Regions from separate parts of the Streptococcus vulneris genome, predicted to be linked through region 3. Evidence: predicted binding sites of a transcription regulator. Region 3 holds the regulator's gene; each other region holds the start of a gene.
The links. Region 3 encodes Rex, which represses fermentation and respiration genes when NADH is low (regulators of the CRP and FNR family bind a similar motif). Its sites were predicted from a motif close to TTGTGAANTANTTCACAA; they were not measured.
Positions count from the first base shown of each region.

Region 1 (10,432 bases), on a different contig from region 3:
ATCAATCATTAGAAGTGATTTTAGAAAAATTAGAAGGTGCTTATGAACGCTTACTTCCCTACTATCAGGCGACTAGAGGATAGCAAATAGAATACTTATTTACGTCGAATTGTTTAATTGCTATTCTATGTATTTTTTCATATAATAGTAAAATAGAATGTGTGATTCACTAATCACCTCAAATAGAAAGGAAATTCTATGTCAAATCTATCTGTTAATGCAATTCGTTTCCTAGGTATTGACGCTATCAACAAAGCCAACTCAGGTCACCCAGGTGTGGTTATGGGAGCAGCTCCGATGGCTTACAGCCTCTTTACAAAACAACTTCGTATCAATCCAGCTCAACCAAACTGGATTAACCGCGACCGCTTTATTCTTTCAGCAGGTCATGGTTCAATGCTCCTTTATGCTCTTCTTCACCTTTCTGGTTTTGAAGATGTCAGCATGGATGAGATTAAGAGCTTCCGTCAATGGGGTTCAAAAACACCTGGTCACCCAGAATTTGGCCATACAGCAGGAATTGATGCTACAACAGGTCCTTTAGGTCAAGGGATTTCAACTGCCACTGGTTTTGCCCAAGCAGAACGTTTCTTGGCAGCCAAATATAACCGCGAAGGCTACAATATCTTTGACCACTATACTTATGTTATCTGTGGAGACGGAGACTTGATGGAAGGTGTCTCAAGCGAGGCAGCTTCGTACGCAGGCTTGCAAAAACTAGATAAGTTGGTTGTCCTTTATGATTCAAATGACATCAACTTGGATGGTGAGACAAAGGATTCCTTTACAGAAAGCGTTCGTGACCGTTACAATGCCTACGGTTGGCATACTGCCTTGGTAGAAGATGGAACAGACTTGGAAGCAATCCATGCTGCTATCGAAACAGCTAAAGCTTCAGGCAAACCATCTTTGATTGAAGTGAAGACGGTTATTGGATACGGTTCTCCAAACAAACAAGGAACTAATGCCGTACATGGGGCTCCTCTTGGAGCAGATGAAACTGCAGCAACTCGTCAGGCTCTTGGTTGGGACTACGAACCATTTGAAATTCCAGAACAAGTTTACGCTGATTTCAAAGAACATGTTTCAGACCGTGGTGCATCAGCTTATGAAGCTTGGACAAAATTAGTTGCAGATTATAAAGAAGCTCACCCAGAACTAGCTGCAGAAGTAGAAGCCATCATCGACGGACGCGATCCAGTTGAAGTGACTCCAGCAGACTTCCCAGCTTTAGAAAATGGCTTCTCTCAAGCAACTCGTAATTCAAGCCAAGATGCCTTGAACGTTGTGGCGGCTAAGTTGCCAACCTTCTTGGGTGGATCAGCTGACTTAGCTCACTCAAACATGACTTATATCAAGACTGACGGACTTCAAGACGACGCCAATCGCTTGAACCGTAACATTCAGTTTGGTGTTCGTGAATTTGCAATGGGAACTATCTTGAACGGGATGGCCCTTCACGGTGGACTTCGTGTATACGGTGGAACTTTCTTCGTCTTCTCTGACTATGTGAAGGCAGCTGTCCGTTTGTCAGCCTTGCAAGGACTTCCTGTGACCTATGTCTTTACCCATGATTCTATTGCAGTTGGGGAAGATGGGCCAACACACGAACCAGTTGAACACTTAGCAGGTCTCCGTGCTATGCCAAATCTAAATGTTTTCCGTCCAGCAGATGCGCGTGAAACTCAAGCAGCTTGGTACCTTGCAGTGACAAGTGAGAAAACACCAACTGCTCTTGTCTTGACACGTCAAAACTTGACTGTTGAAGAGGGAACAGACTTCGACAAGGTTGCTAAAGGTGCTTATGTTGTCTATGAAAATGAAGCAGACTTTGATACCATCTTGATTGCGACAGGTTCAGAAGTCAATCTAGCTGTCTCAGCTGCTAAAGAATTGGCTAGTCAAGGCGAAAAAGTCCGCGTAGTCAGCATGCCATCTACAGATGTCTTTGATAAACAAGATGCAGCATACAAGGAAGAAATTCTTCCAAATGCAGTTCGCCGTCGTGTTGCAGTCGAAATGGGTGCAACTCAAAACTGGTACAAATATGTTGGTCTCGATGGTGTTGTTCTCGGTATTGATACCTTCGGAGCCTCTGCACCAGCACCAAAAGTATTGGCAGAATATGGCTTTACTGTAGAAAATCTTGTAAAAGTCGTTCAAAATTTGAAATAATTCTAAAAATCAGGGCGCGAGCTCTGGTTTTTCTTACTAGAAAAGCAAGGTACAATCTTGTAAAAGTAGCTGAAATTTGATATAGTAGTCCTATGTAAAAGACAAAGGAGAAGAAAATGAATCCAAATTATACATTTTTAATTATGCTTGTAGCGATGTTGGGCTTGATGTTCTTTATGCAACGCTCTCAAAAGAAACAAGCACAAAAACGTATGGAAAGCTTAAATAAACTACAAAAAGGCTATGAAGTGATTACAATCGGTGGACTTTACGGAACAGTCGATGAAGTAGATACTGAGAAGAGAACGATCGTTCTTGATGTAGATGGAGTTTACTTGACTTTTGAACTAGCTGCTATCAAGACAGTATTACCGATGAAAGAAACAACTTCACTAGAAGGCGCAATTGAAAAATAAGACGGGACTACTAACTCCCGTTTTTCTATAAAAGAAAGGAAATGGGATGAAAAAACTAGTCTTTGTCTGCCTGGGAAATATTTGTCGCAGTCCTATGGCTGAGTTTGTTATGAAATCAATGACAGATAATTACGAAATCCAAAGTCGAGCGACTTCCTCTTGGGAACATGGTAATCCGATTCATAAGGGAACTCAAGGAATTTTTCAACAATATGAGATTCCCTATGACAAAGCCAAAACATCGCTTCAGATTAGTAAGGAAGATTTTGAAGTTTTTGATTATATTATCGGAATGGATGCTTCAAATGTTTCTGACTTACGTCAGATGTGTCCAGCAGACTGTCAAGATAAGATTTACTCATTTGCATCTGAAAGTGTTCCAGATCCTTGGTATACAGGAGATTTTGAGGAAACCTATCGACGTGTTCAAGAGGGGTGCAGGGCTTGGTTAGAACGTTTAGAAAGGGAGAGTGAAGATGGAAAATCTTAAGAATTTTTACGAAAAGTATCGTGTCTATCTGACTCGTCCACGTTTAGAGCTTTTAGCAGTAGTTGCCATTGTTTTCTGTGCTGTACTCGTCTTTTTTCTAAATATTCCTGGAAAAGGTGTTCTAAAACTGGATAATGGAACGATTGTTTACGATGGCAGTCTTGTCCGTGGTAAAATGAATGGACAGGGTACTATTACTTTCCAAAATGGGGACCAATATACAGGTGGTTTCAGCAATGGAGCCTTCAATGGAAAAGGTACCTTTCAATCTAAAGAAGGCTGGACCTACGAAGGTGATTTTGTAAATGGTCAGGCTGAAGGAAAAGGGAAACTAACAACAGAACAAGAAGTCGTTTATGAAGGAACTTTTAAACAAGGCGTTTTTCAACAAAAATAGGGCCTCCTTATCAAAGGAGGTATTGTTATAAGCTTTAAGTAAGCGCTTACCTGCAAATCCTTTTCTTTCCAAGTTCCTCTTCCAAGCAAGTTTGTGAAATAAAAAATTTTTGAAATAAATTTCACAAACTCTAAAGAAAAAGCTTGTGGAGAAAAGATAATGAGAAAAACTTCACAAGGAACCAAAAATTCTTTGTGAAATGTTTATGAAACTGTTTACAAAGTTGAAATAATGCGTTATAATAAACTTGTGAAAAAATTAACAAAGGATTTAGTCCTTGAAAGCTATGGAGGAAAATATGGCTGATAAAAAAACTATGACACCAGAGGAAAAGAAACTCGCTGCTGAAAAGCATGTCGATGGGTTGGTGCAAAAAGCTCTAGTTGCCCTTGAAGAAATGCGTAAGTTGGACCAAGAGCAAGTTGACTACATCGTAGCTAAAGCGTCAGTAGCAGCTTTGGATGCCCACGGAGAATTGGCTTTACATGCCTATGAAGAAACAGGACGTGGTGTATTTGAAGATAAAGCAACTAAGAACTTGTTTGCTTGTGAACATGTAGTAAACAACATGCGTCACACTAAGACAGTTGGCGTTATCGAAGAAGACGATGTAACAGGATTGACTCTCATCGCTGAACCGGTTGGTGTTGTCTGTGGTATTACTCCTACAACAAACCCAACATCAACAGCAATCTTTAAGGCATTGATTTCATTGAAGACACGTAATCCAATTGTCTTTGCCTTCCACCCGTCAGCTCAAGAATCATCAGCTCACGCAGCTCAAATCGTTCGTGATGCTGCGATTAAAGCAGGAGCTCCTGAAAACTGCGTACAGTGGATCACTGAACCATCTATGGAAGCAACTAGTGCGCTTATGAACCACGAAGGTGTTGCGACAATCCTTGCAACAGGTGGTAATGCCATGGTTAAGGCGGCTTATTCATGTGGTAAACCAGCTCTTGGGGTAGGTGCCGGAAACGTGCCAGCCTATGTTGAAAAATCAGCTAACATCCGTCAAGCAGCACACGATATCGTCATGTCTAAATCGTTTGATAACGGTATGGTCTGTGCCTCAGAGCAAGCGGTTATCATTGATAAAGAAATTTACGATGAATTTGTAGCAGAGTTCAAATCATATCATACTTACTTTGTAAACAAAAAAGAAAAAGCTCTTCTTGAAGAATTCTGCTTCGGCGTGAAAGCAAATAGCAAAAACTGTGCTGGTGCAAAATTGAACGCTGACATTGTTGGTAAACCAGCAACTTGGATTGCAGAGCAAGCAGGATTTACAGTTCCAGAAGGAACAAACATTCTTGCTGCAGAATGTAAAGAAGTTGGTGAAAACGAGCCATTGACTCGTGAAAAATTGTCACCAGTAATCGCAGTTTTGAAATCTGAAAGCCGTGAAGATGGTATTACTAAGGCTCGTCAAATGGTTGAATTTAACGGTCTTGGGCACTCAGCAGCCATCCACACAGCTGATGAAGAATTGACTAAAGAATTTGGTAAAGCTGTTAAAGCTATTCGTGTTATCTGTAACTCACCTTCTACTTTCGGTGGTATCGGGGACGTTTATAATGCCTTCTTGCCATCATTGACACTTGGATGTGGTTCTTACGGACGCAACTCAGTTGGGGATAACGTTAGTGCCATTAACCTTTTGAATATCAAAAAAGTCGGAAGACGGAGAAATAACATGCAATGGATGAAACTTCCTTCAAAAACATACTTTGAACGTGATTCAATTCAATACCTTCAAAAATGTCGTGACGTTGAACGTGTCATGATCGTTACTGACCATGCCATGGTAGAGCTTGGTTTCCTTGATCGTATCATCGAACAACTTGATCTTCGTCGGAATAAGGTGGTTTACCAAATCTTTGCAGATGTAGAACCAGATCCAGATATCACTACAGTTGAACGTGGTACTGAAATCATGCGTGCCTTCAAACCAGATACAATCATCGCTCTTGGTGGTGGATCTCCAATGGATGCTGCTAAAGTAATGTGGCTCTTCTACGAACAACCAGAAGTGGACTTCCGTGACCTTGTACAAAAATTCATGGATATCCGTAAACGTGCCTTCAAATTCCCATTGCTTGGTAAGAAGACTAAATTCATCGCAATCCCAACAACATCTGGTACAGGATCTGAAGTAACACCATTTGCCGTTATCTCTGATAAAGCAAATAACCGTAAATACCCAATCGCTGACTACTCATTGACACCAACTGTGGCAATCGTAGACCCTGCCTTGGTATTGACAGTTCCTGGATTTGTTGCTGCGGACACTGGTATGGACGTATTGACCCACGCGACTGAAGCTTACGTATCACAAATGGCTAGCGACTACACTGATGGTCTTGCACTTCAAGCTATCAAACTTGTATTCGAAAACCTTGAAAGCTCAGTTAAGAATGCAGACTTCCACTCACGTGAGAAAATGCATAACGCTTCAACAATCGCTGGTATGGCCTTTGCCAATGCCTTCCTAGGTATTTCTCACTCAATGGCACATAAGATTGGTGCCCAATTCCACACAATCCACGGTCGTACTAATGCAATCTTGCTTCCATACGTCATCCGCTACAACGGTACACGTCCAGCTAAGACAGCAACATGGCCTAAGTACAACTACTACCGTGCAGATGAAAAATACCAAGATATCGCTCGTATGCTTGGACTTCCAGCTTCTACTCCAGAAGAAGGTGTGGAATCTTACGCAAAAGCTGTCTACGAACTTGGTGAGCGCGTAGGTATCCAAATGAACTTCAAAGCACAAGGTATCGACGAAAAAGAATGGAAAGAACATTCACGTGAATTAGCCTTCCTTGCTTACGAAGACCAATGTTCACCAGCTAACCCACGTCTTCCAATGGTTGACCACATGCAAGAAATCATCGAAGATTCTTACTATGGCTACAAAGAAAGACCAGGACGCCGTAAATAATTGTTATCAGCCTAGAGGCAGGAGTTATCCTGTCTCTTTTTTGTAATTCTATTTGAAAAATGGTATAATCATCGCATATATTTATTTGAAAATCAAATCTTTTATAATCATGCGAGGGAGAAATGTAAGAGATGAATGAGCTAGGGGAAAAGGTAAGACTTCTTAGAGAAGAGAAAGGACTTAGACGCCCTGTTTTTTGTGGAGATGAGTCAGAACTGTCAGTCCGTCAGTTAGTGCGCATTGAAAAAGGAGAATTTCGCCCGACGATAAAAACACTAGAATATATTGCAGATCGATTAGAAATTCCGTCCTATGTCTTGATGCCAGATTATAAGGAACTGCCTAAACGCTACCAAGAATTAAAGTACTTTCTTTTACATCACCCTGACTATGGAGACAAGGAGTTGCAAGAACAAAAGGAAGAATATTTTGATGAGATTTTCGAGTGTTTTTATGATGACCTGCCCCGTGATGAGAAGATGATAGTGGACTGCCTTCAGGCAATAGATGCAGTGAGAGCGACTAGTAATTCTTTATACGGAAGTGGTGTGATTGAGGACAGTCTTCAAGACTTACTATCCAGAGATGTATATAAAGCCGTGGACTTGTTGAAATTGAGACTGTATTTCAACTGTCAGTTAATGGATGGTTTAAATGTGGGTGAGATAAAAGAATCTGAGCATGAAACCATTCTTTGTTTTCATGACAAATTAAGTTCTCAGGTTGATAAGATAGAGTTCGATTGTTTGAACTTGCTTAGAGATTCCTTGTTAGCTTCTTTAACTTGTATAGAAATTATGGGGCTGTTTCATTATTTTAAGAGAGCGGTTGAGACCTTAAATAAAATAGGGCAGAAAACACGAGATTTCCAAAAGCAACCGATTGTCTTGATGGTGGAGTGGAAATATTATATTCATACTGACTATGATACAGCCAAACAAAAGTATGAAGAAGCAAAAATGATGGCGAGGATGTTTGGTAATGAGAAGTTAATCGTTAGTTTAGATAATGAATGGGCCGAGGATCTAGAAAGATATCATTAAAGAGTTTATAGGAGTGACATTTCTGTCATTGGAGAAATGTCGCTTTTTTGTTAAAATGAATTTTACTTGATATACATCCAGAAGCAAACTAGGCAATAGAGAGAAAACTCTAAGTAGTAGGCCCATAGGGGAAATCAGTGCTGATGTAGCTTGAAGGATTTTCTATCAGTATGATGTATGACGATAACAGTTTTAAACAAGGGGGAAAGAATGTCCATTTTATCCATTAAAAATATTTCAAAGTTTTACACTTTGGACGGTAAACATCAAGAGCAGGCTCTAAGAAATATTAACCTGCAGATTGCAAAAGGTAAAATTACAGCGATTTACGGACCGTCAGGCTGTGGCAAAACTAGCTTGCTAAACATCATCAGCGGTTTAGACAGACAATATGAAGGAGTTTTAGAATTTAAAGGGGAATCCCTCCGTGACTTATCAGAGATTGAACTAACTCAATTTCGTAAAGATAAGATTGGATTTGTGTTTCAAAACTTTAACCTCATTCCTCATCAGTCTGTCTTGGACAATGTCAAGCTACCTCTCTATGTCAAAGATTTATCTGACAGGGAGATGACAATGATTGCAAAGGAGCAATTAAGTAACTTGGGCATGGAGCCTTTTATGGCTAAAAATGTTAAACAGCTTTCTGGTGGGCAAAAGCAACGCGTAGCAATCGCGCGTGCACTGGTAAATCAGCCAGATATGATTGTAGCAGATGAGCCAACGGGTTCGCTGGATTCTCAATCCCAAGAAATGGTATTGGAGGTATTTAAAAATTTAGCCCAAACAGGGAAAACAGTATTGATTGTAACCCATAATCCAGAGGTTGCTGAATATGCAGACGTGATTATCAAAATGAAGGATGGTGAAGTCGTTGAAGAAGTCAAAAAATAAAGGATTATCATTGAAAAATAAATTCAAACTTTCTTTAAATAACTTTATGGAAAGAAAGTGGCGTAACCTATTGATTGCGCTAGCAACCTCAATCGGTTTTGTAGGAGTCTTAATTTCTTTTGGCTTGGGAAATGCTTTGATTTCGATGATTGATGAAAATACGAATGGAGGTCAAATTCCTTCTCAAGTTCAGATTGCTTTAAATACAGAAAATGCTGGACGAGGCTTTTTGAACCAAGATGATAAGAACTATATCACGAATACAGTTGGGAAAGAAGCTATTAAATATTTGGAGAGTCCTTTTGGGATGACCATGTCAAATATTACTATAGATGGGCAAGAAATGGATCTGAGTCAAACGATGCCTTCTTATGCTCAAGTAGTGAGTCTCTATGAGGATACAAGTATTTCTGTTAGTAGTAATGAGGCGGACAAAGTATTAGCTGGCTCCCTCTATACTGATGCAAATGAACAGGGATTGACGATCCCAAGCAGTTTACTAAAAAATTGGAATGAACAGACAGGAAAAAATCTGACAGCTAGTGATGTTATTGGCAAATCAGTCTCAGCAAGTATTGTAGAAAATGCTGCCGAAGCTAGTAAGATTGCTCAATTTCAAACGAAGATTGTACGTGTGATTAATGATGAAGATGACATGGAGGACAGTAACAGTTTCATGCCGTCTAGTCAAATGGAAACAATTTTGAAAGAAGCTGGATTTACAAAAGCTGTATCTTATTTTATCTTGGAACTCAAAGATCCATCACAGACAAAAGTGGTAACAGAAGAATTACAGAAAAATAAGAAGTATACTGTTCTTTCTCAACAGAAGGTTCTTGATATTGTGATTACCTTTATTCGTGTCATTCAGGGATTGTTGATTGTGCTTTCATCACAAGCTATTGTGGTAGCAGCGGTCATGATTGGTATCATCATTTACATCAATATTATGCAACGTTCTAAGGAAATAGGTGTCATGAAGGCAGTTGGTTATCAAAATCATGATGTCAAAGGGATTTTTATTTACGAGGCTATCTGGATTGTAGGGATCGCCTTGCTGCTGGCATTTTTGGTTGCACAAGGGGTGGGAAGTTTGGCGAATGCGATTGTAAATCACTTTTACCCATCCATCACGAAGGTTTTTGAATTAAATCCTCTATCTATTTTAGGAACTCTAGCTTTCGCTCTCTTGCTTGGTTATGTATCAGCTTACTTCCCAGCACGTAAAATTAGTAAAATGGATCCTGTAGAATCGCTACGATATGAATAGTAAGGGATTCCTTGATTTACAGTTTAAAAAAGAAACTAACATAGAAAAACAATGCCCGTACTTGCAATTAAACTTAAATAGTTATATAATAGGTTTGTTGAAAGGTGATTTGTAGTGATTCAAGTTACTCTTTTCACAATAAAAATTTCATGATTTTCATAAGGAGGAAATCACTAATGGTAGTTAAAGTTGGTATTAACGGTTTCGGACGTATCGGTCGTCTTGCTTTCCGTCGTATCCAAAACGTAGAAGGTGTTGAAGTTACTCGTATCAACGACCTTACAGATCCAGTTATGCTTGCACACTTGTTGAAATACGACACAACTCAAGGTCGTTTCGACGGTACTGTTGAAGTTAGAGAAGGTGGATTTGAAGTTAACGGTAAATTCATCAAAGTTTCTGCTGAACGTGATCCAGAACAAATCGACTGGGCTAACGACGGTGTAGAAATCGTTCTTGAAGCTACTGGTTTCTTTGCTAAGAAAGCAGCTGCTGAAAAACACTTGCACGCTGGTGGAGCTAAAAAAGTTGTTATCACTGCTCCTGGTGGAAACGACGTTAAAACAGTTGTATTCAACACTAACCACGACGTTCTTGACGGTACTGAAACAGTTATCTCAGGTGCTTCATGTACTACAAACTGCTTGGCTCCAATGGCTAAAGCTCTTCAAGATAACTTTGGTGTTGTAGAAGGATTGATGACTACTATCCACGCTTACACTGGTGACCAAATGATCCTTGACGGACCACACCGTGGTGGTGACCTTCGCCGTGCTCGCGCTGGTGCTGCAAATATC
Region 1 covers NZ_JAHUZC010000005.1:99,516-109,947, forward strand. Annotated here, with positions in the region: gene KUA57_RS05120 (ribonuclease P) at 1-83, shown strand, start outside; gene tkt (transketolase) at 199-2,175, shown strand; gene yajC (preprotein translocase subunit YajC) at 2,292-2,591, shown strand; gene KUA57_RS05135 (low molecular weight protein-tyrosine-phosphatase) at 2,638-3,081, shown strand; gene KUA57_RS05140 (MORN repeat-containing protein) at 3,068-3,478, shown strand; gene adhE (bifunctional acetaldehyde-CoA/alcohol dehydrogenase) at 3,777-6,428, shown strand; gene KUA57_RS05150 (helix-turn-helix domain-containing protein) at 6,560-7,471, shown strand; gene KUA57_RS05155 (ABC transporter ATP-binding protein) at 7,682-8,365, shown strand; gene KUA57_RS05160 (ABC transporter permease) at 8,334-9,635, shown strand; gene gap (type I glyceraldehyde-3-phosphate dehydrogenase) at 9,812-10,432, shown strand, end outside.
Region 1: the regulator Rex is predicted to act here: its motif matches at 3,726-3,743, upstream of adhE (bifunctional acetaldehyde-CoA/alcohol dehydrogenase).

Region 2 (10,432 bases), on a different contig from region 3:
GGCAAATTAAGGAGATAATATGCTAGGAAGTATGTTCGTTGGTCTCCTAGTGGGATTTTTAGCAGGTACTCTGACCAATCGTGGAGAGCGAATGGGGTGTTTTGGAAAAATGTTTCTAGGCTGGATTGGTGCCTTTATAGGCCATTTGCTTTTTGGGACTTGGGGACCGATAATAGCAGGAACTGCCATTATTCCGGCAGTACTAGGTTCCATGATTGTCTTAGCGATTTTCTGGAGACGAGGAAGTTAATTTCTTAAATCTGATACTCAATGAAAATCAAAGAGCAAACTAGGAAACTAGCCGCAGGCTGCTCAAAGCACTGCTTTGCGGTTGTAGATAGAACTGACGAAGTCAGCTCAAAACACTGTTTTGAGGTTGCAGATAGAACTGACGAAGTCAGTAACATATATACGGCAAGGCGATGTTGACGCGGTTTGAAGAGATTTTTGAAGAGTATGAAACGAAAAGGAGGTTGGTCATTGTACCAGCCTCCTTTTGAGTATGATATAATAGTTCTATGAGATTAGATAAATTTTTAGTTGCCTGCGCTGTGGGAAGTCGGACTGAGGTCAAAAACTTGCTCAAGGCTGGGCGCGTGACGGTAAATGGTAAAAAAGAAAAGTCAGCAAAATTGCAGATTGATGAAGAAAGAGATGAGATTCGCTTTGATGGGCAAGTGTTGGAGTATGAAGAGTTTGTCTACTACATGATGAACAAGCCCCAAGGGGTTATTTCAGCGACTGAGGATCCCAAGCACAGAACCGTTCTGGACTTGCTGGATGATATTGCTCGGAGCAAGGAAGTTTTCCCAGTAGGACGCTTGGATATTGACACGCATGGTCTTTTGCTCTTGACTAATAACGGCAAGCTTGCCCATGCTCTTCTTTCGCCAAAGCGTCATGTGGATAAGACCTATCTGGCTCAGGTCAAGGGAATTATGACCCAAGAAGACGTAGAGACATTTGCCAAGGGCATTCCGCTCAAAGACTTTACCTGTCAGCCCGCTAGACTGGAGATTGTGTCCATAGATAAAGAAAAAAATCAAAGCCAAATTCGTGTGACCATTGCAGAAGGGAAGTTCCATCAGGTCAAGCGTATGGTGGGCTACTGTGGCAAGGAAGTAGTAGACTTGCAACGTTTGACTATGGGAACTTTAGTTTTAGATGAGAATTTGCAGCGAGGAGAATGGCGTCGCTTGACCAAGGAAGAATTAGAGATTCTCCTTGCAAGTATTGCTTAGTTTGATTTATATTAGAAAAAGGTGAGGGACAATGTCCTTGCCTTTTATGTTTTTCAGTTGCTTCCTTTGTGAAAAGAGTTATAATAGACTGTAGAATAAAAGGAGGAATCTATGAACGCGATTCAAGAATCATTTACTGATAAACTATTTGCCAATTATGAAGCAAATGTAAAATACCAAGCGATTGAAAATGCTGCCAGCCACAACGGAATTTTTGCAGCCCTTGAGCGTCGCCAAAGCCATGTAGACAACACCCCTGTTTTCTCATTGGATTTGACCAAGGACAAGGTCACTAACCAGAAAGCATCTGGTCGTTGCTGGATGTTTGCGGCTCTCAATACCTTCCGCCACAAACTTATCTCTCAATACAAACTGGAGAATTTTGAGTTGTCACAGGCCCACACATTCTTCTGGGACAAGTATGAGAAATCAAACTGGTTCTTGGAGCAAGTCATTGCGACTGCAGACCAAGACTTGACGAGTCGTAAGGTTAAATTCCTACTTCAAACTCCACAACAAGATGGCGGTCAATGGGATATGGTCGTTTCTCTCTTTGAGAAATACGGTGTCGTGCCTAAGTCAGTTTACCCTGAGTCTGTTTCATCTAGTAGCAGTCGTGAGCTAAATGCCATTCTCAACAAATTGCTTCGCCAAGATGCTCAAATTTTGCGTGACTTGCTTGCTTCTGGTGCAGACCAAGCGACTGTTCAAGCTAAGAAAGAAGACCTCTTGCAAGAAATCTTTAACTTTCTTGCTATGTCTTTAGGACTTCCACCACGTAAATTTGACTTTGCTTATCGCGATAAAGATAACAACTACCAAAGTGAAAAGGGCATTACACCACAAGAGTTTTACAAGAAATATGTCAATCTTCCTCTAGAAGACTACGTTTCTGTTATCAACGCCCCAACTGCTGACAAGCCTTACGGCCAATCTTACACAGTTGAGATGTTAGGAAATGTGGTTGGTAGCCGTGCGGTTCGTTACATCAACGTGCCGATGGAGCGCTTGAAAGAGTTGGCAATTGCTCAAATGCAAGCAGGTGAGACTGTTTGGTTTGGTTCTGATGTCGGCCAGCTCAGCAACCGTAAGGCTGGAATCCTTGCGACAGATGTTTATGACTTTGAATCAAGCATGGACATTAAACTCACTCAAGACAAGGCTGGACGTTTGGATTACAGCGAAAGCTTAATGACCCACGCCATGGTCTTGACAGGTGTTGATTTGGATGAAAATGGGAAGTCAACCAAGTGGAAGGTTGAAAACTCATGGGGAGACAAGGTTGGTACCGATGGTTACTTTGTTGCCTCAGACGCTTGGATGGACGAATACACTTACCAAATCGTTGTCCGTAAGGAATTGCTGACAGCAGAAGAACAAGCTGCCTATGAAGCAGAACCAATTGTACTCGCACCATGGGATCCAATGGGTGCCTTGGCCGAATAAAAGTATAGAAAAAAGGAATCAGATTTTAGAACCTGATTCCTTTTAAGTTGCTTGATTACATGATGTGAAGAACATGTGCCACAATACCCACTGCGAAGAGTGCAAGGATAATAGTGATTGGAGATACTTTTTTCTTAAGCAAGTACATGCAAAGGAGAGTAAGGAGTAGTCCTGATAGTCCAGGGATCAACATATCCAAGTTTTGTTGGAAAGTAGTAACTTTTTCAGGTGTTTGAGACAATCCTTGTCCTACTTGTGCGAATGCTTCTTGGATACCTTTAGATCCTTCTGGCAATTTATCCCAATGGATATAAGCTTTTTCATCTAGTTGAACTTTGGCAACATCGAAAGCAAATTTAATATTTACCCAACGTTGAACAAGGACAGCAAGAATGAACATACCAAGGATAGAAGCTCCTTTAGTGATGTCTTGAAGGATACCGCCAGACATATCTTTAGTGATTTCTGATCCAGCCTTGTATCCAATCTCTTGTGTATACCACAAGAATGACATACGAATCAAGTTCCAAAGAACGAAGAAGAGGATTGGACCTAAGATATTACCAGTAAGGGCAAGTGAAGCACCGAGTGATCCAAGGATTGGGCGTACTGTAAACCAGAATACTGGGTCACCGATACCAGCAAGAGGTCCCATCATACCGATTTTAACCCCTTGGATAGCAGCGTCATCAATTTCAACACCGTTAGCACGTTCTTCTTCAAGTGCAAGAGTAACCCCCATGATTGGAGCGGCTACGTATGGGTGAGTGTTGAAGAACTCAAGATGGCGTTCAAGAGCAGCTATTTGATCTTCTTTTTTAGTGTAGAGTTTTTTAAGAGCTGGAATTAATGAGTAAGCCCAACCCAAGTTTTGCATACGTTCATAGTTCCAAGAACCTTGTAAGAAAGTTGAACGCCACCAAACTTTTTTACGATCTGATTTAGTTAATTGAAGTTTTTCAGTCATGATGTTTTCAGTCCTTTCTTATCTTAGTAGTCTTCTAGGATATCGCCGATTGGGTCGTTAGAAGTTGCGGCTCCTCCGCCACCGTTTCCACCAGTTTTAGAAAGGTGAAGGTAGATAAGAGCGATAGCAACACCGATAGCACCAAATCCGATTAGAGTAATATCTGACACGGCAGCAAGCACGAAACCGATAGCGAAGAATGGCCATACTTCACGAGTTGCCATCATGTTGATAACCATAGCGTAACCAACGGCAACGACCATACCACCACCGATAGCCATACCATCTTTGAGCCAATCAGGCATAGCATTTAGAATGCTTTGTACTGTTTCAGTTGGTACCATTAGAAGGAGTGCTGCAGGGACTGCAATACGAAGACCTTGAAGAAGAAGTGCGACAAAGTGAGCACGTTCAACTGCTTTGAAGTCACCTTTTTTAGCAGAAGCATCAGCAGTGTGAACCAATCCGACAGAGAGTGTACGGACAATCATAGTCAAGAATAGACCAGCAACTGCAAGAGGGATAGCAACCGCTTGGGCAACACCGATACCTGTCTTAGTAAAGTCGCCACCAAGAACCATGATAATGGCAGCAGCAACAGAAGCAAGAGCAGCGTCAGGAGCTACGGCAGCTCCGATGTTAGCCCAACCAAGGGCGATCATTTGAAGAGAACCACCAAGGATGATCCCTGCTTCAAGGTTACCAGTAACAAGGCCGATAAGGGTACAAGCTACGATTGGTTGATGGAATTGGAACTGGTCGAGGATACCTTCAAGACCTGCTAGGAAGGCTACAACGACTACTAAAACCATAGAAATAATAGACATCTTTAAAATCCTTTCATAAAATCGATTATTGCACGTTTGCTTTGTTGATCAAGTCAAACAAATCTTTTTTCGTGTCGTTTGGTACTTTACGTACATCAAATTCAACACCAAGGTCACGCATTTTTTCAAATGTAGCAACGTCTTCTTTATCCATAGACAAAACGTTGTTAACCATTGTTTTACCAGTTGAGTGAGCCATTGATCCAACATTAAGAGTTTTGATTGGCACGCCACCTTCAATAGCACGAAGGGCATCTTGAGGTGTTTCAAACAAGATAAGGGCATGTGTTCCTCCGAAGCGAGGATCTTTTGCAACGTCGATTAGTTTTTGGATAGGAACAACGTTTGCTTTCACTTTACCTGGAGCTGCTTGTTTAATCAATTCTTTACGTAATTCGTCTTTAGCTACGTTATCTGAAGCAACGATGATACGATCTGCTTTTGAATCTGGAGTCCAAGCAGTTGCAACTTGACCGTGAAGTAAACGAGTGTCTAGACGGGCAAGGTTGATTTTGAGTTTACCGTCTCCGATGACAGTTCCTTCTGGAATAGCAGCTTGGGCAACTGGATCAGCTGCAGCACTTGCTACTTCCTCAACTGGGTTTAGCTCTTCTGGAAGAGCCTTGATGCCATCTTTGGCTTCTTTAATGATATTAGCAGCGACTTTTTCGACACCTGCAGCAGCGTCCATGAGGCGCTCTGTGTAGGCTTGAATTAACATCGGTAAGTTCAGTCCTGTGATGATGGCAAACTTACGCTCAGGATTTTCTCCCATCACGCGGCTAGCTTGGTTAAATGGAGATCCACTCCAAAGGTCAGCCAAAACTAGAACCTCATCTTCTGCGTCAAATGCAGCAACAGCGTTATTAAACTTAGCGTATAGATCATCAGGACCTTCGTTTGGCATAAAGGTTACAACTTGAACCTTTTCTTGTTCACCAAAGATCATAGATCCTGACTGATGAATACCCGCAGCAAATTCGCCGTGGCTCGCAATAATGATTCCGATACTCATTATTGTCATTCCTCCTTTTTTGTTTTAGTTTTCGTTTAAGAAAACTTTAAGACTGTTTAAGTATAAACCGTTTTCATCTAAAAATCAACTATTTATCATAAAATAATTAAAAAGATTACATCTGAAAATATTGATATATTGAGTTTTAGAGAAGTTTTTTTGAATCCTTATTAAAAAATTTAATATAAAAAAGTTGGAAGCGCATTCCAACTTTTAAAATAGGTTTTTATTAGATTAGTGGGTGAAGTCAAGTACCATACGTCCTTGGATTTGACCTTTTTCCATTTCGTCAAAAATGGCTACGGCATCTTCGACTGGGCGTTTTTGGACAACTGGAACTACTAAACCTTCTGCACCGAATTGGAAGGCTTCTTCCAAGTCTTTACGAGTTCCAACAAGAGAACCGATGACTTGGATTCCATCTAGAACGGTTTTCACGATGCTGAGTTCCATCATTTCAGAAGGGAGACCAACAGCGACTACGCGACCACCAGCACGAACTGAGTCAACAGCCTGGTTGAAGGCAACTTTAGATACAGCAGTTACGACAGCTGAATGAGCTCCACCATCAGTTTTTTCCTTGATGAGTCCAGGTACATCTTCAACTTCGAGGCCGTTAATAACAATGTCCGCACCCACTTCTTTTGCAAGGGCAAGTTTGTCGTTATTGATATCAACTGCGATGACATGAGCATTGAATACTTTTTTAGCGTATTGAACAGCTAGGTTACCAAGTCCACCAGCGCCGTAAAGAACAACCCATTGGCCTGGTTCAACTTTGGCTTCTTTAATAGCTTTATAGGTTGTTACACCAGCACATGTGATAGAAGAGGCTTGGGCTGGATCAAGTCCGTCAGGAACTTTAACAGCATAGTCTGCAGTTACGATACATTGTTCAGCCATACCACCATCTACTGAGTAGCCGGCATTTTTCACTGTACGGCAAAGGGTTTCGCGACCAGTTGTACAGTATTCGCAAGTGCCACATCCTTCAAAGAACCAAGCAACGCTGACGCGGTCACCGACTTTAAGGCTTTTCACATCTGGGGCAATTTCTTTAACGATACCAACACCTTCGTGACCTAGGACACGTCCTGGTACCTGACCAAAGTCACCATGGGCAACGTGGAGGTCAGTGTGGCAAACACCACAATATTCAATTTCTACAAGTGCTTCCCCAGTTTCAAGTGGACGGAGTACTTTTTCTTCAACAGCAACACCAGTGCTTTCTGGATTTACAACAACAGCTTTCATAGCTATCCTCCTTGATATTAACTGAGAGCAGGAGAAACGGGACTGGATTGATTTTGTGTCAACAGAGTCGAGTGTGACGAGCTCTCTTGTATTTATATGTGAAGTATATCACAAAAGAAAGCCTTTTCCAAGGTTTTGGATGCAAAAAGTAGAACAATCGATTAACTGGTTGATGAGACTGTGAAAAGAACACAAAGACCAGCTCGCAAGCTGGTCATACTCTTCGAAAATCAAATTCAAACCACGTCAGCTTCGCCTTGCCGTACTCAAGTACTGCCTACGGCTAGCTTCCTAGTTTGCTCTTTGATTTTCATTGAGTATCAGTATGGACTATAAGAATAAGTCTTGCAGGGTTTTTGCAACCCCATCTTGGTCATTTGTCAAGGAAATTTGCTCATCTGCATAAGGGAGTAGCTCTGGGTTAGCATTTTTCATGGCATAGCCCTTCCCAGCAAAAGCTAGCATTTCGGTATCATTGTGTTCATCTCCAAAAGCAATCAAATCCTTTTTATCTCGGTTCATTACCTTGAGCAAGTAGTCCAAAGCAAAGGCCTTATTGACACCTTTTGGGGTACACTCAAGGATATTGAGCGGACCACCCCAAGTATTAATAGAAAGTTGATGCTGGTAGAAGGCATTCATTTCTTTTGCCAAGGCATACTTGTTAATGGCTCTGGTCTGTAACAGGATACAGTTAGGATCTTTGGTCACTAATTCAGGCTGAAATTGATCTTCAGGATGGAAAGCTTCCACACCAAATAGTTTGGGATTGGCAATTTCTTCATTAGGATTTGTAATGTAGAATTTTTTACGGTATTCTCCAGCGATAAAATCGGCTTGAATGTCCTCTGAACGTCGAACCATATCTAGCAGATATTTTTTGTCTACAGTCAAACACTTTTCAAAGTCCCAAGTTTGGTCTGGTAAATGAGTGAGGGAGCCGTTGAAATTAATCATAGGAGTGTCTAAGCCTAGTTCACGGTAGAAATCTTTTGACATGCGGTAAGGGCGCCCTGTCGTAATAATAACTTGATGGCCTTTTTCAGTAACTTTTTTTATGGTTTCTTTGGTAAAGTCAGAAATTTGACTGTCTGAGTTGAGCAGGGTTCCATCCAGGTCAACTGCAATAATTTTTTTCGTCATAGGGACCTTTCTAGTGTCTTTTCAGATAAGATGTCTTCTATTATAACAGAAAGCAGGCAGAAAAGCAGATTCCAAACAAAAAATGAAATTGGATCAATTTCTTAAATAAATCAAACAAAGATATTGAAAAAGTGAATGATAAATGATATAATTCTATTATTGTTCGTAAAAATTAAAAGGAGATTAATAATGGACAAATTATTTAAACTAAAAGAGAACGGTACAGACGTTCGTACAGAGGTTCTCGCTGGTTTAACAACTTTCTTTGCAATGAGTTATATTCTCTTTGTAAACCCACAAATTCTTTCGCAAACAGGAATGCCTGCTCAAGGTGTATTCCTCGCAACGATTATCGGTGCAGTTGCGGGTACCCTGATGATGGCCTTCTATGCTAACTTACCTTATGCCCAAGCACCAGGTATGGGACTCAATGCCTTCTTTACCTTTACAGTTGTATTTGGACTCGGTTATTCTTGGCAACAAGCCTTGGCTATGGTCTTCATCTGTGGGATTATCTCATTGATTATTACCTTGACAAATGTTCGTAAAATGATCATTGAATCGATTCCAAATGCTCTTCGCTCAGCTATTTCAGCTGGTATCGGTGTCTTTCTTGCCTACGTAGGAATTAAGAATGCTGGATTTTTGAAATTTACGATTGATCCAGGTAACTATACTGTTGTAGGAGAAGGGGCTGACAAAGCTAAAGCAACGATTGCAGCAAACTCTTCAGCAGTTCCAGGATTGGTTGACTTTAATAACCCAGCTGTTTTGGTGGCACTTGCAGGACTGGCCATTACAATCTTCTTTGTTATCAAAGGAATTAAAGGGGGAATTATCCTCTCTATCTTGACAACAACTATTCTTGCTATCGCAGTTGGTTTGGTAGATTTGTCAAGCATCGATTTTGCTAATAACCATGTTGGTGCAGCCTTTGAAGACTTGAAGACAGTCTTTGGTGTAGCTCTTGGTTCAGAAGGTTTGGGAGCTTTGATTTCAGATACAGCTCGCTTGCCTGAAACTCTGATGGCTATTCTTGCCTTCTCATTGACAGATATTTTTGATACAATTGGTACCTTGATCGGTACAGGTGAAAAAGTTGGTATCGTAGCGACAAATGGTGAAAATCACCAATCAGCTAAGTTGGATAAGGCTCTTTACTCTGACTTGATTGGTACTTCAATTGGTGCCATCGCTGGTACTTCGAACGTAACGACTTATGTCGAGTCTGCTGCTGGTATCGGTGCGGGTGGACGTACTGGTTTGACAGCCTTGGTCGTAGCTATCTGTTTTGCGATCTCAAGCTTCTTTAGCCCACTTCTAGCGATTGTACCAACAGCCGCTACAGCTCCAATCTTGATTATCGTTGGGATTATGATGTTGGCTAGCTTGAAAAATATCCATTGGGACGATATGTCTGAAGCGGTTCCTGCTTTCTTCACATCTATCTTTATGGGATTCAGCTACTCTATCACTCAAGGGATTGCAGTTGGTTTCTTGACTTACACTTTGACTAAGCTTGTCAAAGGTCAAGCTAAAGATGTTCATGTCATGATTTGGATTTTGGATGCCTTGTTTATCCTTAACTACATCAGCATGGCCTTATAATAGGATAACCCAGGGGGAATTTCCCCCTTTTTTAATACAAAGGAGATAGGTGATGAAAGAGAAAAGTATCTGGAAAGAATTATTGAATCGTGCAGGTTGGCTGTTAATCTTTCTGCTAGCGACAATTTTATATCAGATTCCTATAGGGGTTACTGCTATTTTAACTTTAAATGCAGTACCACTGTTGCAGTCAGGACTGATAGTTTCTGGTATTTCGATTGTGATTCTGGTGCTGTTTATTATTGGAGCTCGTAAAACGCAGTTAGCAAGTTTTAATTTTTCTTTTTTTAGAGCGAAGGATTTGGCACGTTTGGGATTAAGTTATTTAGTCATTATCTGTTCAAATATACTTGGTTCCATTTTATTGCAACTATCAAATGAGACGACAACAGGGAATCAGTCTCAGATTAACGACATGGTTCAGAATAGTTCTCTGATTTCCAGTTTCTTCTTGTTGGCCTTGCTTGCTCCAATTTGTGAGGAAATCTTGTGCCGTGGGATTGTTCCTAAAAAGATTTTCCGAGGAAAAGAGAACTTGGGATTTATAGTCGGTACGATTGTGTTTGCTTTATTGCATCAACCAAGTAATTTACCTTCTTTATTGATTTATGGAGGTATGTCGATCGTTCTGTCTTGGACGGCTTACAAGACCCAACGTTTGGAAATGTCTATCTTACTTCACATGATTGTGAATGGGGTTGCTTTCTGTTTGCTGGCTCTCGTGGTGATTTTGAGTCGGACATTAGGGATTTCTGTTTAAGATTTTTGACAATTGCTTACTTGTTTCTACTGGGAAAAAGATGAATGCAATCGTGTCCATCTTTTTCTTTTTATGGTAAAATAGAGAAATAATATGATGAAAAGCCTTGAGGGAGTGACCGATATGTCAACTAAAGTAAATCATGCAAAGACAGCTATTTGCGGAATTATC
Region 2 covers NZ_JAHUZC010000007.1:74,803-85,234, reverse strand. Annotated here, with positions in the region: gene KUA57_RS06105 (aminopeptidase) at 1-10, shown strand, start outside; gene KUA57_RS06100 (GlsB/YeaQ/YmgE family stress response membrane protein) at 20-250, shown strand; gene KUA57_RS06095 (pseudouridine synthase) at 519-1,241, shown strand; gene pepC (aminopeptidase C) at 1,353-2,687, shown strand; gene KUA57_RS06085 (PTS system mannose/fructose/sorbose family transporter subunit IID) at 2,743-3,654, opposite strand; gene KUA57_RS06080 (PTS mannose/fructose/sorbose transporter subunit IIC) at 3,678-4,481, opposite strand; gene KUA57_RS06075 (PTS sugar transporter subunit IIB) at 4,507-5,496, opposite strand; gene adhP (alcohol dehydrogenase AdhP) at 5,731-6,750, opposite strand; gene KUA57_RS06065 (Cof-type HAD-IIB family hydrolase) at 7,081-7,893, opposite strand; gene KUA57_RS06060 (NCS2 family permease) at 8,083-9,501, shown strand; gene KUA57_RS06055 (CPBP family intramembrane glutamic endopeptidase) at 9,554-10,261, shown strand; gene folP (dihydropteroate synthase) at 10,355-10,432, shown strand, end outside.
Region 2: the regulator Rex is predicted to act here: its motif matches at 6,847-6,864, upstream of adhP (alcohol dehydrogenase AdhP).

Region 3 (10,432 bases):
ATTGGTCCATTGGTGACATTGCTCTCCACAAGAAATGGGGAGAGGGAACTGTTCTGGAAGTTTCAGGAAGCGGTGCTAGGCAGGAATTAAAAATCAATTTCCCAGAAGTAGGTTTGAAAAAACTTTTAGCTAGTGTAGCCCCAATTGAGAAAAAAATATAATTTTCCATCCTTCTCACGAATAATAAAGTGAGGAGGATTTTTATGTACAGTATTTCATTCCAAGAAGATTCACTATTACCAAGAGAAAGGCTGGCAAAAGAAGGAGTTGAAGCGCTCAGTAATCAAGAGTTGTTAGCTATTTTACTTAGGACAGGAACACGTCAAGCTAGTGTTTTTGAAATTGCCCAGAAAGTTTTGAACAACCTTTCAAGTCTAACGGATTTGAAAAAAATGACCCTGCAGGAATTACAGAGTCTGTCTGGTATTGGGCGTGTTAAGGCCATAGAATTACAAGCTATGATTGAACTGGGGCATCGTATTCACAAACATGAAACTATTGAGATGGAAAGTATTCTCAGCAGTCAAAAGTTGGCCAAGAAGATGCAACAGGAGTTGGGACATAAAAAACAAGAGCACCTGGTGGCGCTCTATCTCAATACTCAAAATCAAATCATTCATCAACAGACCATTTTTATCGGCTCAGCTACTCGTAGTATTGCTGAACCACGTGAGATTCTTCACTATGCTATCAAGCATATGGCAACCTCTCTTATCTTGGTCCACAATCATCCTTCAGGAGCGGTAGCCCCTAGCCGAAATGATGATCATGTGACTAAACTTGTAAAAGAAGCCTGTGACCTGATGGGGATTGTCCTCTTGGACCATTTGATTGTCTCTCATTCTAATTACTTTAGTTATCGTGAAAAGACGGATTTAATCTAAAGTTCATTGACGACATAGTCAAAGAGGTTTTTATCTTTGGGACGATTTTCAAAAAGAAATTCTGGGTGCCATTGGACACCGAGAAAGGCGACATCATCTGTACTCATGACAGCTTCAATGATACCATCCTTAGGATCATGAGCTGCAATCTTTAAGTTAGGTGCTAAATCTTTGATGCTCTGGTGGTGGAAGGAGTTGATATGGGAAATTTCTCCATAGATTTCTCGAAGAACAGTATTTGGTTCTGTCATCAAGCGTTGAGTTGTGTACTCGGCAGAACAATCTTGCCAGTGGTCTTCGATATCTTGATACAAAGTTCCACCCATGGCAACATTAAAGAGTTGAGTCCCACGGCAGACGGAGAAAATAGGCTTTTTCTGGTTAATAGCTTCCTTGATGAGGGCCAGTTCAAAGATATCCCTTTGAAGGTGATAGTCATCGCTATCGATGGTTTTTGGTTCACCATAGAATTTTGGATCAACATTTTGCCCACCTGTCAAGATGAGCTTGTCAATCAAACTAATATAGTGGCTAGCCATTTCTTGATCACCAATCGGTAGGATGATGGGAATCCCTCCAGCGTCTTTAACGCCTTCAACAAAGCCTTTTGCTGCGTAACTCATCATGATGTCATCATCTGGATGAGTTTTTTCGTTTCCTGTTATCCCAATAACTGGTTTTTTCATAAAATGATTTTCGCTTTCTAATCCTCTTTTCGCATGAAGTAGAGGAGAGTTTGGAGTTCACTTGTCAAATCGACATATTGAACGACCACGTCTTTTGGTAAATGCAGATGGACTGGTGAAAAACTGAGGATTCCTTTCACGCCAGCATCCACCAAGAGATTGGCAACCTCTTGCGACTTGACGCTGGGAACAGTCAAGATAGCAGTCTTCACATCAGCATCCTTGATTTTATCCTTGATTTGAGAAATTCCGTAAATGGGAATCCCATCAGGAGTTTGGGTACCGACTTCAGGATGGTCATCTAGATCAAAGGCCATGATAATCTTCATCTTGTTACGCTCGTGGAAGCGGTAGTGGAGAAGGGCATGGCCCATATTTCCAATACCTACCAGCATGACATTGGTAATAGAGTTATCATTGAGTAAATCGGCAAAAAATGTCATCAGTTTTTTGACATCATAGCCAAAACCACGACGACCTAGTTCACCAAAATAGGAAAAATCACGACGTACGGTCGCGGAATCAATACCGATAGCCTCTGCAATTTGCTTAGAGTTGGCACGTTCAATCTTTTCTGCATGAAATCTCTTAAAAATTCGATAGTAGAGAGAGAGTCTTTTCGCTGTAGCTTTTGGAATAGCAGACTGTTTATCTTTCACAAAATCACAACCTTTCTATTCTTCTATTTTATAGAAACATTGTGAAAAAATCAACAAAAATAAGAAAAAACTAAGAAAAATCTTAGTTTTGATGTAAAAAATCTGCATGTGATAGAAAACGGTAGAGGTCTCCGACCAGTCCTTGGTAAACTTCTTGTCCTTTAAAGGTCAAAGAAGTTACATAAAGTGTATCTGGTAGGGTAACACATCCTGACAGAGCCAGCATGAGAGCTTCGTAATCCTCATACTTGAGAGTTCGCTCTACATGATAGCTGTCCTTATAGGTCAGTTCAAACATTTTGGCTCTATCTTTCCGATTTTGTAAAGACACCACGTTCTACCAAGCTATCCATGAGGAAGTAGAATTTTTCCTGATGAATGTGGTGGTCTTCTGATTTGAAAATATCAACTAGGCGTAGCCCAAACTTGTCAGTGATATTGATTTTAGCACCTGTAAGTTCCTTGTTAATGATGATTTTGAGTTGGAATCCCTCACCGCTGTTCGGAACTTTTTCCAAAAGGCGAGTCAATTCATAGTTACCAACCTTAGTCTCAAAAAAGGTGTTGTCCTTAAGGGTGAATTTTTTAACAGAAGGACTAAGAGTGTAGTCGTAACGACAATTTTTTAACTGAATGGTTTTTTCAAATGCCATATGGCTAACCTCCGATAATTTCTTTTAAGGTTTTTGCGAGGGTATGTAGGTCTTCAACAGTATTTTGTGGCGACAAACTGATACGAACGGATTCCTTCAAGCGTTCTGAATTTGCTCCGTACATAGCTTCAAGAACATGGCTGGATTGGACAATGCCTGCAGTGCAGGCTGAGCCAGTAGAGATTGAAATTCCAGCCAAATCTAAACGAAGGAGTAAGAGGTCATTTTTTTGGCCAGGAAATCCAATATTGAGGACATAAGGGAGATGATATTCTCCTCTATTCAAGTAATACTGAACTCCCTCTAGCTCTGCAAGAAAGGCAGTTTCTAGATTTTGTACATGTTGAAAATGTTCTTCTTGTTTTTCTAGGTCCTCTTTTAGGGCTGCAACCATGCCTACGATGGCAGCCAAATTTTCAGTACCTGCACGTTTTTTCTGTTCTTGGTCTCCACCATGGAGATAGGAATCAAAGTCCATGCTAGAAGCATAGAGAAAACCGATTCCCTTAGGACCATGGAATTTATGTGCAGAAGCGGTGAGAAAATCAATGCCCAACTCTTCTGGGTGAATTGGTATTTTACCAATAGCTTGAACTGCATCAACATGATAGGCAGCAGGGTGTTGCTTGAGTATTTGGCCAATTTCAGCGATGGGAAGTAGGTTTCCTGTCTCATTATTGGCAAACATGGTAGAAACCAAAATTGTATCATCACGTAAAGCTTTTTGAATTTGTTGGGCTGTGATTTCTTGATTTTCTGGTTGGATAATGGTTGCTTCAAAACCGAAGTGTTGAACCAAGTAATCAATGGTTTCAAGGACGGCATGGTGCTCAATGGCAGTTGTGATGATGTGTTTTCCTTGTTCTTGATGACGAAGGCAGTAGCCAATGATAGCAGTATTGTTGCCTTCAGTCCCACCAGAAGTGAAAAAGATATGTTGAGGTTTTGTTCCCAGTAACTGGGCTAGTTCCTGACGGGCTTCGCGTAAGAGCTTGCCAGCTTGACGGCCATGCCCATGAATACTAGAAGGATTTCCATGAGTTTCTTGCATAACCTTGGTCATAGCTGAAATAGCAACTGCTGACATGGGAGTCGTTGCAGCATTGTCCAAATAAATCAAAGAATCACCTTATTTCTTTTTGTTGTAGGCAAAGAGTGGGCTGACTGGTTTTCTTTCGTGGATACGGACGATAGCATCACCAATTAACTCACTAGCAGTGATGTAGCATACGTTTTTAGGAGTTTTTTCTTTTGTTGCTACTGAATCAGTCACAAGAATTTCTTTAATATTAGTATTGTCGAGAAGTTCAGCAGCTCCCTCAACGAAGAGACCGTGGCTAGAAACAGCATAAATTTCTGTAGCCCCTTCACGTTCAACGATTTTAGCAGCTTCAGAGAAGGTGCGTCCTGTATTTAAAATATCGTCAATCAAGATGGCTTTCTTACCTTCAACATCACCAATAATATAACCTTCGTTACGAGTTGCATCGTCCTGAGGGTAATCGATAATGGCGATAGGAGCATCAAGATATTCAGCTAAGCTACGAGCACGTTTTACACCTGAATTTTTAGGGCTAACCACGACAACATCTGAACCGAGTAGGCCCTTATCGCAATAATGTTTTGCAAATAGGGGAACTGTGAAAAGGTTATCGACAGGGATGTCAAAGAAGCCTTGAACCTGAACGGCATGCAAATCAAGCGTAAGGATACGATCGACACCAGCCTTAACTAGCATATTGGCAACTAGTTTCGCTGTAAGTGGCTCACGAGGTGAAGCGATACGGTCTTGACGTGCATAGCCAAAATATGGAAGGACAACGTTGATACTGTGGGCACTTGCACGTACACAAGCGTCGACCATGATCAACAATTCCATTAGGTGGTTGTTAACAGGGAAACTTGTAGACTGGATGATGTAAACATCATAACCACGGACACTTTCTTCGATATTTACTTGGATTTCTCCATCAGAAAATTGACGTGATGACAGTTTTCCAAGTGGAATACCGACAGCATCCGCAATTTTTTGTGCAATCTCTTGGTTAGAGTTGAGCGCGAAAAGTTTCATATTTTTTCTATCTGACATTATAGACCGTCCTCTGTAAACTTTATAAAACCGAGTTATATCTGCTTTACATATATGAACTAGGTTTTGTGTATTTTTATCTTTTCTATTTTACCAAAAAATAGAGATTATTTCAGCTATTTTTCATGCTTTTGACAAATCGAACCAATTTTGAAGGAGCTTTTTGGTAAGCAATCTGATTTTTCTCTAAAAATTGCTGGAAATCTTGCTTTCCTTGCTCGTGATTTTCCACCTCAAGCTCTAATTCGTAATCTGTAATATCAAAGTACTGACTTTCATCCAGTGCCATGAGGCCAATTGGTGTTTGCATTTCATAGCGAAGAGTTGTTAGACAACCAAGAACCTGCCATTTTTTACTTTGGATACCATGTTTAGCCAATTCATCCAGCACCAGTCCCTGAGGAAGTTCTTTCTTGCACAGGTAGTTTTCAGCATCTTTTAGTTCCAATTTTTGGTTGTACTCCATGTTTCCAACACTTTGCGGGACTTTGAGTGTCAATTCTGCCCAGTCTTCAAAAGTTCGAATGCGCATAGCAACCTTCTTTTCTCGCAGTTCAAAATCAGGCGTGTCGATGTAGTAATTTTTTTGAAGAACAGGAGTGACACCTGTGAACTGGTCTTTTAGACGATCATATTCATCTTTTTTCAGGAGTGTTTTCAATTCAATTTCTAAATGTTTCATTTTTCTTACCTTTTCTTTATCGTTGAAAGCGGATTTATGGTATAATAAGCATTGTATTTATTGTATATGAATCTGGAGAAAAAATCAAAGATATTTTTGAAGGATAATATGAGAACAAGGGAGAATATATGACCTTAGAATGGGAAGAATTTCTAGATCCTTACATTCAAGCTGTTGGTGAGTTAAAGATTAAACTTCGTGGTATTCGTAAGCAATATCGCAAGCAAAATAAGCATTCTCCGATTGAGTTTGTGACTGGTCGAGTCAAGCCGATTGAAAGTATCAAGGAAAAAATGGCTCGTCGTGGCATTACTTATGCGACCTTGGAACACGATTTGCAGGATATTGCTGGCTTGCGTGTGATGGTCCAGTTTGTAGATGACGTCAAGGAAGTAGTGGAGATTCTGCGCAAGCGTCAGGATATGCGGATCATACAGGAGCGTGATTACATTACTCATCGAAAATCCTCAGGCTATCGTTCCTATCATGTGGTAGTTGAATATTCGGTTGATACCATTAATGGGGCTAAGACTATTTTGGCAGAAATTCAAATACGTACCTTGGCCATGAATTTCTGGGCAACGATAGAACATTCTCTCAACTACAAGTACCAAGGGGATTTCCCAGAGGAGATTAAGGAGCGACTAGAAATCACGGCCAAAATCGCTCATCAGTTGGATGAAGAAATGGGTAAAATACGTGATGATATCCAAGAAGCCCAGGCACTTTTTGATCCTTTAAGTAGAAAATTAAATGACGGTGTAGGAAACAGTGACGATACAGATGAAGAATACAGGTAAACGAATTGACCTGATAGCTAATAGAAAACCACAGAGTCAAAGGGTTTTGTATGAATTGCGAGATCGTTTGAAGAGAAATCAGTTCATACTCAATGATACCAATCCGGACATTGTCATTTCTATCGGTGGGGATGGCATGCTCTTATCAGCCTTTCATAAGTACGAAAATCAACTTGATAAGGTACGCTTTATAGGTGTTCATACTGGACATTTGGGCTTCTATACGGACTACCGTGATTTTGAGTTGGATAAGCTAGTAACTAATTTGCAGCTAGATACCGGAGCTAGAGTCTCTTACCCTGTTCTGAATGTGAAGGTCTTTCTTGAAAATGGTGAAGTGAAGATTTTTAGAGCACTAAATGAAGCCAGTATCCGAAGGTCTGATCGAACCATGGTGGCTGATGTTGTGATTAACGGTGTTCCCTTTGAACGTTTTCGTGGAGATGGGCTAACAGTTTCGACCCCGACTGGTAGTACAGCCTATAACAAGTCTCTCGGTGGAGCTGTTTTGCATCCTACCATTGAAGCTCTTCAGTTGACGGAAATTGCCAGCCTTAATAATCGTGTTTATCGAACGCTGGGTTCGTCCATTATTGTTCCTAAGAAGGATAAGATTGAACTCATTCCAACGAGAAACGATTACCATACCATTTCGGTTGACAATAGTGTGTATTCCTTCCGCAATATTGAGCGAATTGAGTATCAAATCGACCATCATAAGATTCACTTTGTTGCCTCACCTAGCCACACCAGTTTCTGGAACCGTGTTAAGGATGCTTTCATCGGCGAGGTGGATGAATGATGTTTGAATTTATCGCAGATGAGCATGTCAAGGTTAAGACCTTTTTGAAAAAGCACGAGGTTTCTAAGGGACTGCTAGCTAAGATTAAGTTTCGAGGCGGAGCTATTCTGGTCAATGACCAACCACAAAATGCAACTTATTTATTGGACGTTGGAGACCGCGTTACTATCGATATTCCCGCTGAGGAAGGTTTTGAAACTCTGGAAGCAATCGAGCGCCCACTGGATATTCTCTATGAGGATGACCATTTTCTAGTTTTGAATAAACCCTATGGAGTGGCTTCTATTCCTAGTGTTAATCACTCCAATACCATTGCTAATTTTATCAAGGGTTACTACGTCAAGCAAGACTATGAAAATCAGCAGGTTCACATTGTAACTAGGCTTGATAGAGATACTTCTGGCTTGATGCTCTTTGCCAAGCACGGCTATGCCCATGCACGATTAGACAAGCAGTTGCAGAAGAAATCTATCGAGAAACGCTACTTTGCTTTGGTTAAGGGAGATGGACATTTGGAACCGGAAGGAGAAATTATTGCTCCGATTGCGCGTGATGAAGACTCCATTATCACCAGAAGAGTGGCTAAAGGTGGAAAGTATGCCCATACATCCTACAAGATTGTAGCATCTTATGGGAATATTCACCTAGTTGATATTCGTCTTCATACTGGGCGAACCCACCAAATCCGAGTGCATTTTTCTCACATTGGTTTTCCTTTGTTGGGAGATGATTTGTATGGTGGTAGTCTGGACGACGGCATTCAACGTCAGGCCTTGCATTGCCATTACCTATCCTTCTATCATCCATTTTTAGAGCAAGACTTGCAGTTAGAAAGCCCCTTGCCGGATGATTTCAGTAACCTTATTACCCAGTTATCAACTAATACTCTATAAAAATTATTTGGAGTATAATTTATTTTCTTAAAGGAGAAAACTCATGGAAGTTTTTGAAAGTCTCAAAGCCAACCTGGTTGGTAAAAATGCTCGTATCGTTCTCCCTGAAGGGGAAGAACCTCGTATTCTTCAAGCGACTAAACGCCTGGTAAAAGAAACAGAAGTGATTCCTGTTTTGCTTGGAAATCCTGAAAAAATTAAAATTTATCTTGAAATCGAAGGTATTGAGGACGGTTATGAAGTCATCGACCCTCAACACTACGATAAATTTGAAGAAATGGTTGCTGCTTTAGTGGAGCGTCGCAAGGGCAAAATGTCTGAAGAAGATGCACGCAAGGTTTTGGTTGAAGATGTCAACTATTTTGGTGTTATGTTGGTTTACTTGGGCTTGGTTGATGGAATGGTGTCAGGAGCGATTCACTCAACAGCTTCAACAGTTCGTCCAGCTCTTCAAATCATCAAAACTCGTCCAAATGTAACTCGTACTTCAGGTGCCTTCCTCATGGTTCGTGGTACGGAGCGTTACCTCTTTGGGGACTGTGCCATCAATATCAATCCAGACGCTGAAGCCTTGGCTGAAATTGCAATCAACTCAGCAATTACAGCTAAGATGTTTGGAATCGAGCCTAAAATTGCTATGCTAAGCTATTCTACTAAAGGTTCAGGATTTGGAGAAAGCGTTGATAAGGTTGTTGAAGCAACTAAAATTGCTCACGACTTGCGCCCTGACCTTGAAATCGATGGTGAGTTGCAATTTGATGCAGCCTTTGTTCCTGAAACTGCAGCTTTGAAAGCTCCTGGAAGTACAGTAGCTGGTCAAGCAAATGTCTTCATCTTCCCAGGTATCGAGGCAGGAAATATCGGCTACAAGATGGCCGAACGTCTCGGTGGTTTTGCGGCTGTTGGTCCTGTTTTGCAAGGTTTGAACAAGCCAGTTAACGACCTTTCTCGTGGATGTAATGCTGATGATGTTTACAAGTTAACACTTATCACAGCAGCCCAGGCAGTTCATCAATAAGATTTAGTCCTCTTTCCCTTGGGAAGAGGCTTTTTATACTCAATGAAAATCAAAGAGCAAACTAGGAAACTAGCCGCAGGCTGTACTTGAGTACGGCAAGGCGACGTTGACGTGGTTTGAATTTGATTTTCGAAGAGTACTAATACTAGGAAAAGGACAGTTAGAATCTTCTGTGTTATACTAGAAATATGTTAGATTTGAAAGAATACGGTATCGTCATGTGGCCAGAGGAGAAGATTGTTTCTTTTCGTGAGAAACTTCTCACTTGGTATGATGAAAACAAAAGAGATTTACCATGGCGTAGGAGTAAGAATCCTTATCATATCTGGGTCTCTGAAATTATGCTTCAGCAGACCAGGGTGGATACGGTTATCCCTTACTATGAACGATTCTTGGACTGGTTTCCAACAGTGGAAAGTTTGGCAACTGCCCCTGAAGAGCGTTTGTTGAAGGCTTGGGAAGGTTTGGGGTATTATTCTCGAGTACGCAATATGCAGGCTGCGGCTCAGCAGATTATGACAGACTTTGGTGGTCAATTCCCAAACACCTATGAAGGAATTTCCATCTTGAAAGGTATTGGACCTTACACAGCAGGAGCCATATCCAGTATTGCTTTTAATTTGCCTGAGCCGGCTGTAGATGGTAATGTCATGCGGGTCTTGGCGCGTCTATTTGAAGTTAATCACGATATTGGGATTCCAAGTAATCGTAAAATTTTTCAGGCAATGATGGAAATCTTGATTGACCCAGAAAGGCCTGGTGACTTTAATCAAGCTTTGATGGACTTAGGATCTGATATTGAGGCGCCTGTAAATCCCAGACCAGAAGAAAGCCCAGTTAAGGACTTTAGTGCGGCATATCAGAATGGCACAATGGACCGTTATCCAATTAAGGCTCCCAAGAAAAAGCCTGTTCCCATTTATCTTAAAGCCTTGGTGGTCAAAAATACTCAGGGACAATTTTTACTTGAAAAAAATGAAAGTGAAAAGCTATTGGCAGGTTTTTGGCATTTCCCCTTGATAGAAGTTGATAACTTTTCGCAAGGAGAGCAGTTTGACCTCTTTCATCAGGTTGCAGAAGAAAGCGTGAACTTTGGTCCCAGTCCAGAAGAGAGTTTCCAGCAGGACTATGACCTAGATGTTGATTGGCTTGATATTTATTTTGAGACTGTCAAGCATATCTTTAGTCATCGTAAGTGGCATGTTCAAATTGTAGCAGGTCAGGTGAGTGACTACAATGACTTTCCAGATAGGGAAGTTCGCTGGC
Region 3 covers NZ_JAHUZC010000001.1:100,172-110,603, reverse strand. Annotated here, with positions in the region: gene pcrA (DNA helicase PcrA) at 1-161, shown strand, start outside; gene radC (RadC family protein) at 204-884, shown strand; gene KUA57_RS00555 (gamma-glutamyl-gamma-aminobutyrate hydrolase family protein) at 881-1,570, opposite strand; gene KUA57_RS00550 (redox-sensing transcriptional repressor Rex) at 1,588-2,229, opposite strand; gene KUA57_RS00545 (DUF4649 family protein) at 2,312-2,527, opposite strand; gene KUA57_RS00540 (DUF1831 domain-containing protein) at 2,535-2,882, opposite strand; gene KUA57_RS00535 (cysteine desulfurase family protein) at 2,887-4,002, opposite strand; gene KUA57_RS00530 (ribose-phosphate diphosphokinase) at 4,012-4,971, opposite strand; gene KUA57_RS00525 (CYTH domain-containing protein) at 5,084-5,653, opposite strand; gene yjbM (GTP diphosphokinase) at 5,782-6,453, shown strand; gene KUA57_RS00515 (NAD kinase) at 6,437-7,255, shown strand; gene KUA57_RS00510 (RluA family pseudouridine synthase) at 7,252-8,148, shown strand; gene pta (phosphate acetyltransferase) at 8,192-9,166, shown strand; gene mutY (A/G-specific adenine glycosylase) at 9,355-10,432, shown strand, end outside.